Linked DNA regions of Undibacterium parvum. Each later gene encodes a partner of the first gene's protein in a complex. Links are inferred from orthologs where the notes say so. Each region holds a gene or a part of one and is shown on either strand. Other genes may lie near its edges.

What was found. Proteins that work in one complex are often made in the same cells at the same time.
Region 2: the proteins of pnp (region 1) and EJN92_RS18870 are in contact, whole or in part, in a cryo-EM structure (PDB 9QH0), measured with the Escherichia coli proteins. The link is inferred for Undibacterium parvum from one-to-one orthologs.

What each region holds. Positions count from the first base shown.
Region 1 is NZ_CP034464.1:377,607-385,491, forward strand. What follows is about bases 2,365-5,265. They hold pnp (polyribonucleotide nucleotidyltransferase), read right to left. Parts: upstream 4,931-5,265; coding sequence 2,798-4,930; downstream 2,365-2,797. Other genes in these bases: EJN92_RS01705 (NAD(P)H-quinone oxidoreductase), read right to left, coding at 2,365-2,673; rpsO (30S ribosomal protein S15), read right to left, coding at 5,140-5,265. Outside these bases: preprotein translocase subunit SecG, read right to left, coding at 261-626; tpiA (triose-phosphate isomerase), read right to left, coding at 685-1,431; more of EJN92_RS01705, read right to left, coding at 1,696-2,364; more of rpsO, read right to left, coding at 5,266-5,409; EJN92_RS01720 (2-isopropylmalate synthase), read right to left, coding at 5,616-7,154; EJN92_RS21375 (hypothetical protein), read left to right, coding at 7,396-7,557; pssA (CDP-diacylglycerol--serine O-phosphatidyltransferase), read right to left, coding at 7,574-7,885. UniProt on the Escherichia coli protein: Involved in mRNA degradation. Catalyzes the phosphorolysis of single-stranded polyribonucleotides processively in the 3'- to 5'-direction. Also involved, along with RNase II, in tRNA processing.
Region 2 is NZ_CP034464.1:4,314,876-4,320,919, forward strand. The notes cover bases 1-3,552. They hold EJN92_RS18870 (Rne/Rng family ribonuclease), read right to left. Parts: upstream 3,210-3,552; coding sequence 201-3,209; downstream 1-200. Other genes in these bases: moaA (GTP 3',8-cyclase MoaA), read right to left, coding at 1-52. Also shown: EJN92_RS18875 (RluA family pseudouridine synthase), read left to right, coding at 3,867-4,880; EJN92_RS18880 (HAD-IIIA family hydrolase), read left to right, coding at 4,988-5,647; EJN92_RS18885 (Rieske (2Fe-2S) protein), read left to right, coding at 5,655-6,029; EJN92_RS18890 (S49 family peptidase), read left to right, coding at 6,034-6,044. UniProt on the Escherichia coli protein: Endoribonuclease that plays a central role in RNA processing and decay. Required for the maturation of 5S and 16S rRNAs and the majority of tRNAs. Also involved in the degradation of most mRNAs.

The DNA of each region.
Region 1 (7,885 bases):
CAGCATCACTTAGGAAGAATTCCTTGATCGAACTCAAGAGAAAAACTTAAGAAAAACTATTGGTGCCGACGACGAGACTCGAACTCGTACAGCTTTCGCCACTACCCCCTCAAGATAGCGTGTCTACCAATTTCACCACGTCGGCACAAGCGCTGCATTCTACTCTCTTCAGCCCAATTGTTCAACGCACAATTGCGGAAATTCAATCATTTTTACAGCGCAACACTAAAAAAATTTAAAATATTTTTTAAAATTTCTAATTATTTAGGAATTTGATTCGATTGCCCCGCTGCACTCGCTGGAACTGCAGTTACTGCAGCAGCAGAAGCGGCGGCAGGCGCAGTTTTTACCGAAGACAAATTATCCATAACACCGACAGAACTAGTGCGATGACCACCAATAAAAGTCAAAGCCAGGGTCGCACCAAAGAAAATCGCAGCGGCGATACCTGTAGACTTAGAAAGAAAGTTCGAAGAACCGGTCGCACCAAACAGACTGCCCGAAGCGCCAGAGCCAAAAGAGGCTCCCATATCCGCGCCCTTGCCGTGTTGCAGCAAGACCAAACCAATGATAGTCAACGCTGACAGAACCTGCACAACCACGACCAAAGTATAAAAATTTTGCATTCAAAACACCCAGTTAAATTAATTACCACATTAAAAACAACAACTACCAAAACATTCTTTACACGGCATTAATGATCGCAAGAAAGTCAACAGACTTCAGCGCAGCACCACCAATTAGACCACCATCAATATCCACCATCGCCAGCAACTCGCGCGCATTCTCTGGCTTCATACTTCCGCCATACAAAATCTGAACTTTCTGAGCCACCTCGTCCGAGCGCACCGCCAACTGAGCACGCAATACCGCATGCACATCCTGCGCCATTTGTGGCGTCGCGGTTTTACCGGTGCCAATTGCCCACACAGGCTCGTAGGCGACGACGATTTTAGCCAAGGCCGCATCATCCAACACATTAAGCACCGCCTGCAATTGCGCGCTCACGACAGCCTCGGTCTGACCCAACTCACGCTGCTCCAAAGTTTCACCGACGCAAACGATAGGCAAAATACCTGCAGCCAAGGCACGCAAGGTTTTTTGTGCCACCAACTCATTCGACTCATGATGATAGGCACGGCGCTCAGAGTGACCGAGAATCACATACTTACAAGCAAAATCATTGAGCATAGTCGCTGAAATTTCACCGGTGTAAGCACCTGCGGCATGCATAGACACATCCTGCGCACCCCAACTGATGCCACTACCCGCCAGCGACTCGGCGCACTGCGCCAAATACACAGCAGGAGCACACACCAATACATCACAAGACTGCCCCGCCATACCAGCCTTAAGCTCAGCGAGCAAGGCACTATTGGCAGCGAGGCTGCCATTCATTTTCCAATTACCAGCTATTAGTGTACGGCGCATAGCATTCTAAAATTTTATTAACCCTCTATTGTATCGTGAGCGCGGCGCAGGGGTCAAATTGAGCAGACCAGTTTCAAAACATTTCCATCGTCACAACAGGCCAAACAGCGCCAGTAAAACTCCGCAGAACGTGCAGGAAGCCAATATACTCCCCCTAGGTATTTTTCAATCACGCAATAAAGACGCGGGAAAACACTATGATTTACAATAAAAAGTAGGGAGTATATAAAACTTCTAGAAAAATCAGCGCAAATCTATCGCAAATCAAATTTGCAACATTATTTTACCGACATGCTGGCTACTCTCCATCAGACGATGCGCCTGCGCCGCCTGCTCCAAGGCAAAAACCTGGTAAATCACCGGCTTAATCGACTTAGCCTCCAGCAAGGGCCAGACCCGCACCAGCAATTGGCGCGCAATTGCAGCCTTAAAAGCAATAGAACGCGGCCTTAAAGTGGAACCAGTAATAGTTAAACGCCGCCGCAACACTTGCCCCATATCCAGCTCGGCACGGGCCCCACCCAGCAGCGCAATAATCGCCAGACGCCCATCATCGGCCAGACAATTGATTTCACGCGGCAAGTAGTCGCCCGCCACCATATCCAGGATTACATCCACCCCAACCCCAGCAGTCAGGGATTTAACGACCTCAGCAAAGTCCTCGTTGCGGTAATTAATCCCACGCTCTGCCCCCAAGCTCTCGGTAATACGGCATTTCTCATCCGTGCCAGCTGTGGCAAACACCCTATGACCAAGCACAGCCGCGATTTGTATTGCCGCTACCCCTATCCCTGAAGTGCCGCCCTGCACTAACAAGCTCTCGGCGCCCGACAATCTGGACAGGTCAAACAGATTGCTCCAGACGGTAAAATAATTTTCTGGCAAAGAGGCCGCCTCCAGCGCAGTCAATCCAGCCGGAATCGGCAAACACTGCAATACCGGCGCGACGCAATATTCGGCGTAGCCACCACCCTGCACCAGCGCGCAGACCTGATCACCCAACTTAAAATCACTGCCAGCCACATCACCAGCAACAATCTCGCCCGCCACTTCCAGACCCGGCAAATCGGAAGCGCCAGCAGGCACCGGATAATGCCCCATACGCTGAAACACATCGGGTCGATTGATACCAGCCGCCTGCACTTTAATCAGCACCTCCCCAGCACGCGGCTGCGGCACAGGGCGTTCGCATAACTGCAAGACTTCAGGTTTGCCATAGGCAGTAATTTCAATTGCTCGCATCAGAGTTCCCCTCGTAAAGATATGACTCTCAATAAAAAAGCCGCGCGCATTGACATGCGTACGGCTTTTATACACGACTTAGCAAAACCTGGCGATGAATGACTATGCACCCATCGCCATCGTATTACTGCTGTGCTTCTTGCGCTTGAGCTTCGACTTCAGCAGCGGCGGCTTTCATCGACAATTTGAAGCGACCGCGATCATCTGTTTCCAGAACCTTCACTTTAACTTGCTGACCTTCTTTGAGGTAGTCAGCAACTGCATTCACGCGTTCATTGGCGATCTGGCTGATGTGCAACAAACCATCTTTACCTGGCATGATTTGCACGATAGCGCCGAAATCCAACAACTTCAGAACGGTACCTTCGTAGACCTTGCCGACTTCAACTTCAGCTGTCAATTCTTGAATGCGACGCTTGGCTTCCTGGCCAGCCGCTGCATCCACCGAAGCGATCGTCACGATACCTTCATCGCTGATATCGATCTGAGTACCAGTCTCTTCAGTCAGAGCACGAATCACCGCGCCACCCTTACCGATAACATCACGGATTTTTTCTGGGTTGATCTTGACTGTGATCAGGCGTGGTGCGAAATCAGACAATTCAACATTGCCGACTGGCACAGCTTTTTGCATTTCACCGAGAATATGCACGCGGCCTTCTTTAGCTTGCGCCAGAGCGACTTGCATGATTTCTTTAGTGATACCCTGGATTTTAATATCCATTTGCAAAGCGGTGATACCAGCAGCAGTACCGGCAACTTTAAAGTCCATGTCACCGAGGTGATCTTCATCGCCCAAGATGTCAGTCAAGACTGCAAATTTATTGCCGTCTTTGATCAAGCCCATTGCGATACCCGCAACGTGCGCTTTCATAGGCACACCGGCATCCATCAAGGCTAAGCAACCACCACATACCGACGCCATTGAGGAAGAACCGTTAGACTCAGTAATTTCCGATACCAGACGTACCGAATAGCTGAAATCTTCCGGTGCTGGCATAGCAGCCAACAGAGCGCGCTTAGCCAAACGACCGTGACCAATTTCACGACGCTTAGGCGTACCAACACGGCCAGTTTCGCCAGTAGCAAACGGAGGCATGTTGTAATGCAGCATGAAGCGATCAGTGAACTCACCCATCAAAGCATCAATTTTTTGCTCGTCACGGGCAGTACCCAGAGTTGCAATCACTAAAGCCTGAGTTTCGCCACGTGTGAACAAGGCAGTACCATGGGTACGTGGCAAGACGCCAGTACGGATAGAAATAGGACGCACAGTGCGGGTATCACGACCATCGATGCGCGGCTCGCCATCCAAGATCTGGGAACGAACGATCTTCGCTTCCAGATCAAACATGACATTGCTAACATCCGCAGAATTTGGCGCATCGACACCAGCAGCTGCAGCTTGCTCAGCCAAAGTAGCAGAAATAACTGCACTAGCCGATTTCAATTGCTCAGTACGCGCTTGCTTTTCTTTGATCTGATAAGCAGCGCGCAACAGTGGCTCAGCCACGGCAGTTACTTGCGCGATCAAAACTTCATTCTTAGGCGCAGGCGCCCATTGCACTTCAGGCTTACCGCCTTCAGCAACCAGATCGTGAATCGCATCGATCACGGCCTTCATTTGCTCGTGACCGTAGACAACCGCGCCCAGCATGATTTCTTCAGACAATACTTTGGCTTCTGACTCAACCATCATCACTGCTTGTTCAGTACCAGCAACCACAAGATCCATCTCGGACAACTTCAACTGACTCGCAGTTGGGTTCAAGACGTAAGCACCATCAATGTAACCAACGCGTGCCGCGCCGATAGGACCATTGAAAGGAATACCAGAAATGCAGATCGCAGCAGAAGCGCCGATCATGGCAGCGATGTCCGGATCAATCTCAGGATTAACCGACAACACATGGATAATTACCTGAACTTCATTCAAGTAACCTTCAGGGAACAAAGGACGGATAGGACGATCGATCAAACGCGATGTCAGCGTTTCTTTTTCAGATGGACGGCCTTCACGCTTGAAGAAACCACCAGGAATACGGCCAGCCGCATAGGTTTTTTCCATGTAATCAACTGTCAAAGGGAAAAAATCTTGACCAGGTTTAGCGTCTTTTTTAGCAACAACAGTTGCCAAAACAACGGTATCTTCGATGGAGACTAAGACTGCACCAGAAGCTTGACGAGCGATCTCGCCGGTTTCCAGGGTCACTTGATGTTGACCGTACTGGAAGGTTTTCGTAACTTTATTAAACACAATATATCCTTTCGAATTTTCCAACAGATTTTCAGGCGCTGTCGTTCACCTCACCACAAGCAGCCAAATGGCCGCCCTATTACCAACTCTAATACCAACTCCAACTGCCAAACAACCGAACTACCAAAACACCAGATAAGCAAAAAGCCTGCGTCAGCTAAACTGAGGCAGGCTTTTTACTATAAATTTTTTGCTAAAATCAGCAAGAATTACTTACGCAAGCCGAGTTTTTCGATCAGTGAGCGATAGCGATTCAAATCTTTACCTTTGAGGTAAGACAACAAGCTCTTACGACGGTTAACCATCATGATCAAACCACGACGTGAGTGGTGATCTTTGTTGTGAGCTTTAAAGTGACCATTCAGGTCATTGATACGTGCAGTCAACAAAGCAACTTGCACTTCTGGGGATCCGGTGTCGTTTTGACCGCGGGCATTGTCCGCAACGATAGCGGCCTTTGCTGTTTTTTCAATAGTCATGATTTTCCTTTTACATGCGGTAACAAGAGTAAAAATTAATTCAACCCTCATTATCGTGCTTACTTTTTACAAGATAACAATCCCATCGGAATGATGAGATCTGCGACTATAGCATGAAAATTACGCAAATTCAAATACTTGCATGCGTAAAAAGGATGATCGCTTAAGATTAAATCTCACCACAGGCGATCACCCTGGCAGGCAAACTAGATTTGCGGATTGAGCTTCTCAGACTTAGAGTGCAGTTTATTCAGCGCCGACAAATACGCCTTGGCAGATGCCACCACGATATCCGGATCCGCCCCGACCCCATTGACGATACGCCCAGCCTTAGACAAACGCATCGTCACTTCGCCCTGAGACTGAGTACCGGTGGTAATTGCATTGACTGAAAATAACAGCAACTCAGAGCCACTCTGGGTCAGCGACTCGATCGCATTAACGATGGCGTCGACCGGCCCATTACCTGTGCCTTCACAGCTGACCTCCTCGCCAGCGATAGAAAATACCACCTTGGCCGTTGGCCGCTCACCGGTCTCAGAATGCTGCGCCAAAGACACGTAGCGATATTGTTCGTTGCCATGCGCATGCTCTTCATCCGACACCAGAGACATGATGTCTTCATCGAAAATTTCCGATTTTTTATCGGCCAATTCTTTAAAGCGTGCGAATGCCGCATTCACTTCAGTCTCAGATTCCAAGGCTATGCCTAATTCTTGCAGGCGTTGCTTAAACGCATTGCGGCCCGACAATTTACCCAAGACTATTTTATTCGCGGCCCAGCCTACATCTTCGGCCCGCATAATTTCATAAGTATCGCGCGCCTTCAAGATGCCATCCTGATGAATGCCGGAAGCATGCGCAAAGGCGTTAGCGCCGACCACGGCCTTATTTGGCTGCACCGCGAAACCGGTGATTTGCGAGACCAGTTTTGAAGTCGCCACGATTTGTGTCGTATCAATACCAAAATCAAGATTGAAATAATCCTTGCGGGTACGCACCGCCATCACGATTTCTTCCAGCGCGGTATTGCCGGCGCGCTCACCGAGACCATTAATCGTACATTCAACCTGACGCGCGCCGCCTATCATGACGCCGGCCAGAGAATTGGCCACCGCCATACCCAAATCGTTGTGGCAATGCACCGACCAAATCACCTTATCGGAATTGGGAATGCGTTCGCGTAAAGTTTTCAGGGTGTTACCGTACAACTCAGGCACGCCATAGCCGACTGTATCGGCAAAATTAATCGTGGTCGCGCCCTCTTTGATGACAGCCTCAATCACACGACACAAAAAATCGATGTCGGAGCGACTCGCATCTTCCGGACTAAATTCGACGTCATCGGTAAAGGTACGGGCATAGCGCACCGCTTGCTTGGCTTGCTCCAGTACCTGATCCGGACTCATGCGCAACTTCATTTCCATATGCAAAGGCGAGGTCGCGATGAAGGTATGGATACGCTTACGCTCAGCGCCAGCCAAAGCCTCGGCGGCACGCGCGATATCTCGGTCGTTGGCACGCGACAGGGAACAGATAATCGGTTCGCGCACCGCTAAAGAAATCGCCTTAATCGATTCAAAATCACCTTGCGAGGCCGCCGCAAAACCAGCTTCGATCACATCGACTTTCAGACGCTCTAGCTGACGTGCGATACGCACTTTTTCATCCTTGGTCATTGAAGCGCCGGGGGATTGCTCGCCATCACGCAAGGTGGTATCGAATATGATGAGTTTGTCTGCCATGTCTGCTCTCCAGAGAATTTATTGCAAAAAGTGATGTTTGAAATGCGCTTGAATTACGATTGATACTGTTCTGAATACTCTTACTCCTATCCTTGCAAAACACACACGGATGGGGAGACTACTCAGATTGTGGGGGTATGAGATTGTGCGCGTTACCGCACTAGTAGATTTAGTGCAGTTAGCACCAGCAACGACAGCAGGCCTGATAGGCCTGTCTTAGCTGGTGTAACGAGAGGGGTGAATGCGAAGTTCATGGGACGACTATAAACGCGATTGGCAAAAAGCGCAAGGACAAGTCACTGAAAAGTGCAAGAATATGTGGCAACGTAACGACCAGCACTGCATCGCTGCGGCAAAAAAAAATCCACGCATGTCACGTGGATTTAATCGCTGGGAAATCTAGAAAAATCTACTTATCTCTACTTGTGGTCTTCAGTCGTCTGCACAATACTGATGGGACGACCACTACGCCAGCGCCACAACAAGACCGCGTAGCCTGATAAGCCATACATGACGAATAAACCGAACAAAACCCTAGGTGGATCGCTGACGATCGCCACATAGCCGAGCAAGATCAAAAATGGCGCAACGAAAGGCACGGATTTGCGCATATTCACGTCTTTAAAACTATAGAAAGGCACATTGGTTACCATCGTTAAACCGGCAAACAAGGTAATACTCCAGGCGCTCCAGCTCAGTTCCGCCCCTTTAAAATGCAAGTCATCCATCAA
Region 2 (6,044 bases), 3.9 Mb from region 1 along the record:
GTTTTTTTGAGAACTGACGCAAATCAGTCAAAGGAATGAATTTTTCACTCATGAGTATCGATAGAGGCTCGATGGGGAGCGCCGATTAAAAATGGGAGTTCTCACAATAACATGTTTGCGCTGAGCGGTTTTTCTACGCAATAAAAAGCCCGGTAACATCGCTGTAACCGGGCTTGTGCTGGACCTAGCTCACATGCAGATTAGCGCTTGGTATCTATCATCACCAGCGGTTCTGTTGAAAGCGGCTCTACTGGCTTACGTTGACGTACTACGCGCGGTGCTGCAACTGTTGCTGCGCTTGCTGCTTGTGCTGCACGCAGTTTTTCAGGATCAGTGCTGGCTAGCGTCAGATCAGCTTGCGCTAACATGCTGTGCAGGCCTTCCATTTGCATAGGCGCAGGTGCGACCGGCGCACTTGCCACTGGCTTAGCGGCGACCACGGCGGGCGGCGTTAAATCCAGACTCGCTTGTGCCGGCGCTGCGCTTACAACGACAACTGGCGCTTCTGCTGCAATTTCAGCCGCCACTTCAGCCACTACTTCTGCAACTACGACAGGCGCAGTTTCAACTAGCGGCGCTGGCGTTACAGCAACAAGCGTTTCAACCGCAGCTTCCACCACTGCAAGCGGAGCAACTTCCACCACTGGAGCAGGTGTTGCTATCGGTGCAGCAACTGCAACAGCGATTGCTGGTGCTTGTGTTGTTGCGACTGCGACTGGTGTCACTTCAACCGGCATGGTAACTGCCACAACTTCGGCAACTTCTGTAGCTTCGACTACCGGTGCAGTGACCGTAGTAATTGCAGCAACGGCTACTTCTGTTGAAACTGCAGCTGCTGTAGTCGTAATCGCTGGGGCTGACTCGCTAGTAAGGCTGACTGGCGCAGTGCTAATAGCCGCATCACTTACTGCTGCTGAGTCTGCTGGCGTCGCTTCTGCGTTGTTGTCATTGCCTTCTGTGTCATCACGGTCACGACGATTACGGTTGCGACCACCACGACGGCGACGACGACGGCCATCACTTTGATCGTTGTCGGCCTCATTCACCGCTGGGCCATTTACCAATGCTGCGCTGGCAGTATTGACCTGATCCACATGGTCTGCAGTCGTTACTGCTGCGACGCGCATTGCATCTGCTGCAACTTCTTCCGTTTTGGCTTCTGCTGTGACGCTGTCTTTGCGATCTTCACGTTGACGTGGCTGACGTCCGCGACGCGGTTCCTGTCCTTCACGCTCTTCACGTGGTGGACGAGGCGGTTTAGGCTGACGCGGAGCTTGTGGCTCAGCCGCTTTAACGCTTTCGTCTTTGGCGTCTTTGTCGGCGCGTGGATTGGCATTGGCTGGACGATCTTCACGTTCAGCGCGATCACGACCACGACCGTTGCGATTGCGTTGGCCGCGATTGTTACGGTCGCCACGCTCAGAACGCTCACGGCTTGTCACTGGTTTTTCTTCTGGCGCAGGAGTAACTACCACCGCTTCAGCCGGTTTAGAGCGGAAAAAACTCATCAACTTGCTAAAGAAACCTTCTGAAGCAGGAGCTGCGACTGGCGTAGTGGTGGCAATTGCGGCAACCGGCACTTCTTTGCGTTCAACCAGCGGTGCAGTCTCAGGCGTAATGCTCTTGACCATGGCTTCTTGACGTGGCTTGACTTCTTCTTTTTGACGCTTGCTGTAACCGATGTCAGTATCCGCTTGCTCTGCCATAGCGTAGCTGGCGTGCACTTCTTCCAAGCGTGGATCGTCATGTTTCAGGCGATCTAACTTGTAATGCGGCGTTTCCAGATGCGTATTTGGAATCAGAATCACAGTAACGCGGTGACGTGTTTCTATCTTCAGGATCTCGCCACGCTTTTCATTGAGCAAGAATGCTGCAACATCGACAGGAACCTGTACGTGGATCGCTGCTGAATTCTCTTTCATCGCTTCTTCTTGAATAATACGCAGTACTTGCAATGCGGATGATTCAGTGTCGCGAATGTGCGCGGTGCCGTTGCAACGTGGGCAGGTAACGTGGCTACCTTCAGACAGGGAAGGGCGCAGACGTTGACGGGATAATTCCATCAAACCAAAGCGTGAAATTTTACCCATCTGTACCCGTGCGCGGTCATAGCGCAACGAGTCTTTCAGACGAGTTTCGACTTCGCGCTGGTTTTTGGCGTTTTCCATGTCGATAAAATCGATCACGATGAGACCACCCAAATCGCGCAAACGCAATTGACGTGCTACTTCTTCTGCGGCTTCGCAGTTAGTATTGAAGGCGGTGGTTTCGATATCGGAGCCGCGCGTAGAACGCGCCGAGTTGACGTCGACCGATACCAGTGCTTCAGTGTGATCGATCACAATCGCACCACCGGATGGCAGAGGAACAGTGCGGGAATACGCAGTTTCGATCTGGTGTTCGATCTGGAAGCGCGAAAACAGTGGCACATCATCGCTGTAGCGCTTGACGCGATGTACCATGTCCGGCATCACGTGGCTCATGAACTGTTGAGCTTGTTCGTAGATGTCGTCGGTGTCGATCAAAATCTCACCGATATCCGGTTGGAAATAATCGCGAATTGCGCGGATTACCAATGAAGATTCTTGATAAATCAGGAAGGCGCCAGCAGCAGACTTACCTGCACCGTCGATCGCGGTCCAGAGTTGCATCAGGTAATTTAAATCCCATTGCAATTCGTCTACATTGCGGCCTATACCAGCGGTACGGGCAATCACTGACATACCAGTAGGCAAATCAAGTTTGTCCATGGTTTCACGCAGTTCTTGACGCTCTTCGCCTTCGACGCGACGTGATACGCCGCCTCCACGTGGGTTATTAGGCATCAAGACCAAGTAGCGACCTGCCAGCGAGACGAAAGTGGTTAGAGCCGCGCCTTTATTGCCGCGCTCTTCTTTTTCGACCTGGACCATGATTTCCTGGCCTTCGCGCAATGCATCTTTAATTGAGGCACTACGAACATCGATACCTTCTTTGAAATAGCCGCGAGCTACTTCTTTAAACGGCAGAAAACCATGGCGTTCTTCGCCGTAATTGACGAAACAGGCTTCCAAAGATGGTTCGATACGGGTAATCACACCCTTGTAGATATTGGACTTGCGTAGTTCACGCCCAGTGGTTTCAATATCGATGTCTATGAGTTTTTGCCCATTGACGATGGCGACGCGAAGCTCTTCTTGCTGCGTAGCATTGAACAACATACGTTTCATTTTTATTACTCCGTGACCTGATGGTCATCTTTTGCTGCCAGCTCTTTATGGTAAGGCTAGCAAGCATGCTTACAGGGGGATGTATGCGAGAGCGGAGAGTTTGAGGGGGCGGGAAATGCCACCGGAACAACAAATAGACAAATCAATAGCAAAAACACATCAGCAAATGACGCTGTAAGCATATTTTGGCTATATCTGTTATGACCTGTTGTGCGCTGGGCGCGAACAGTTTTGACTATGAATCGAGTGCACATGTCCCCCGCATTGTGAATTTTGCATAATCCTTGTAGAACATGCGATAACAACGCCAGGCGATGAGCAACTTAGTAAATGCCAAACCATCTTTAAATAATTGTATTTGGCTAAATCGATTGCGCTACATCAAAACCGTCAACCGGCAAGCACGTATGTTTGTATCAACATCCGTCTCTTGCCAGACTTATCCTTATATTTCAAACCTTCTGATCCACATCACCGTCTGCCGTCCGATTGCCACAATCGGTCACAACCTTGACGCATCAGGTGAGGTGCATACACATCTTTTCCATCGAATTTGCAAATTGGCGAGGCCGATTGACTTACCTCTGTGTAAAATAGTCGTTTCTTCTCACACTTGCTAAAGCTAAAAGCTTGAGCGAAAACAATTATATAGTCAAAATGAAGCACTTAGCGATAAATAATGGGAGAGTGCTTCAAAAACAAGCTGAAAATGACACTCTCCGTCAAACTACACAAGCGCCAGCCTCAGTCCAGCTACTGACAATCTCAGAAGAGGAGGCTGGTCAGCGCATCGATAATTTTTTGTTACGTATTTGCAAAGGCGTTCCCAAGAGCCACATTTACCGGGTTTTGCGCTCAGGTGAGGTGCGCGTAAATAAAGGGCGTATCGATCAATTGTATCGATTGCAAGTAGGCGATGTGGTTCGCGTGCCGCCTATACGCATGGCAGAAAAACCAGAAAATCACGCCCCAGGCGCAGAGTTTGTTATTTTGTATGAAGACGCGCATATCTTGGTCATCGATAAACCAGCTGGTGTTGCGGTGCATGGTGGATCGGGTATTAGCTATGGCGTGATCGAGCAATTACGTGCATCACGTCCAGATGCTAAGTTTCTGGAGTTGGTGCATCGTCTGGATCGCGAAACTTCTGGCGTGTTGATGTTGGCTAAAAAGCGCTCTGCCTTAGTCGATTTACATGAGCAGATGCGCGATGGCGTAACCGATAAGCGCTATTTGACTCTGGTGCATGGCGATTGGAAAAATGCCAGACAGCATGTTAAGTTGCCTTTGCACAAATACAATACTGCCGATGGTGAGCGCCGCGTCCGCGTACAGGCCGATGGCATGGCTTCGCATACGGTTTTTTCTTTAAAGAAAAAATATGCAGAATTTGCCTTACTCGAAGCGGAACTAAAGACTGGCCGTACCCATCAGATTCGGGTGCATTTATCCGCCAGCGGTTTTGCAATTGCCGGTGATGATAAATATGGTGATTTTGCTTTGAATCGCGAGCTTTTAAAACCGGCAGAAGGTCGCGGCATTTTAAAAAGAATGTTTTTACACGCACATCAGATCACCTTTATTCATCCGGATAGCAAAGCACCAATGACGCTCAACGCAGCGCTACCGCCTGATTGCCTTAACTTTTTAAAAAGTTTAAGCGCAATTTAAGCAGAATCGCTGTGAAAAAAACTTATCCCTTTAATAAGGGTAAAATATCCAATTCTTCAATATGATAGTAGCCTGCAAAGTTTTTAGATTTGCATTACCTGATAAATATGGCAAAAAAGAAATTTGATTTTATAGTGTTTGATTGGGATGGCACTTTGATGGATAGTACCTCCACCATTGTTAAATGCATACAAGCCTCAGCGCGTGATCTTGGTCTGCCTATTCCGGACGAGCAGGCAGCCTCTTATGTGATAGGCCTGTCTTTAAGTGATGCGATGCAGGCGGTGATGCCCGACGTCGATACTAAATATCATGCACGCATGGTGGAGCGCTATCGTTACCATTATTTGGCGAATGATCACGAACTACCTTTGTTCGCAGGTGTTCGCGAATTATTGGCTGAGCTATCTCAAGATGGTTATTTTTTGGCGGTGGCAACCGGCAAAAGTCGCGTGGGTCTAAACCGCGCGATGCATAGTGCTGATCTACTTTCTATGTTTGATGCCACGCGCTGCGCCGACGAAACATTTTCCAAGCCGCATCCAGCCATGTTGCAAGAGTTAAGCCGTGAATTGGGGCAAGACTTGAAACGCACCCTGATGATAGGTGATACCACCCACGACTTGCAGATGGCCACGAATGCAGGTGTGGCGGCTGTGGCGGTCGAATATGGCGCCCATGATGCGGCAACCCTGCTAAGTTGCGGGCCCCTATTTTCAGCTAAAACAGTGCAAGAGTTGCATGGCTGGTTGAGTCAGAACGCGTGAGGAAATAATGTCTGAAATGTCTGAAATATTGATTTGTGCTTCTTCTGAGGTTCTCGAAGGTGGAAAAGGTGTACGTTTTCCGGTGACTGCTGGTGGCGATGAGGCAACTGGCTTCGTGGTTCGCTATGAAAATGTTGCCCATGCTTATTTAAATCGGTGTGCACATGTACCGGTAGAGTTGGATTGGGCTCCAGGCGAATTTTTTGAGTCTAGTGGCTTGTACATTATGTGCGCGACCCATGGAGCGATTTATACCCCTGATACCGGGTATTGCTCAGGCGGGCCTTGCCGTGGCAGCAATTTGCGAAAAATTTCTGCATTTGAACGAGATGGTAATATTTATTGGCATACCGACGAATTCGTTAAACCTGCGATAGCTTGAGACAATGATGAATGA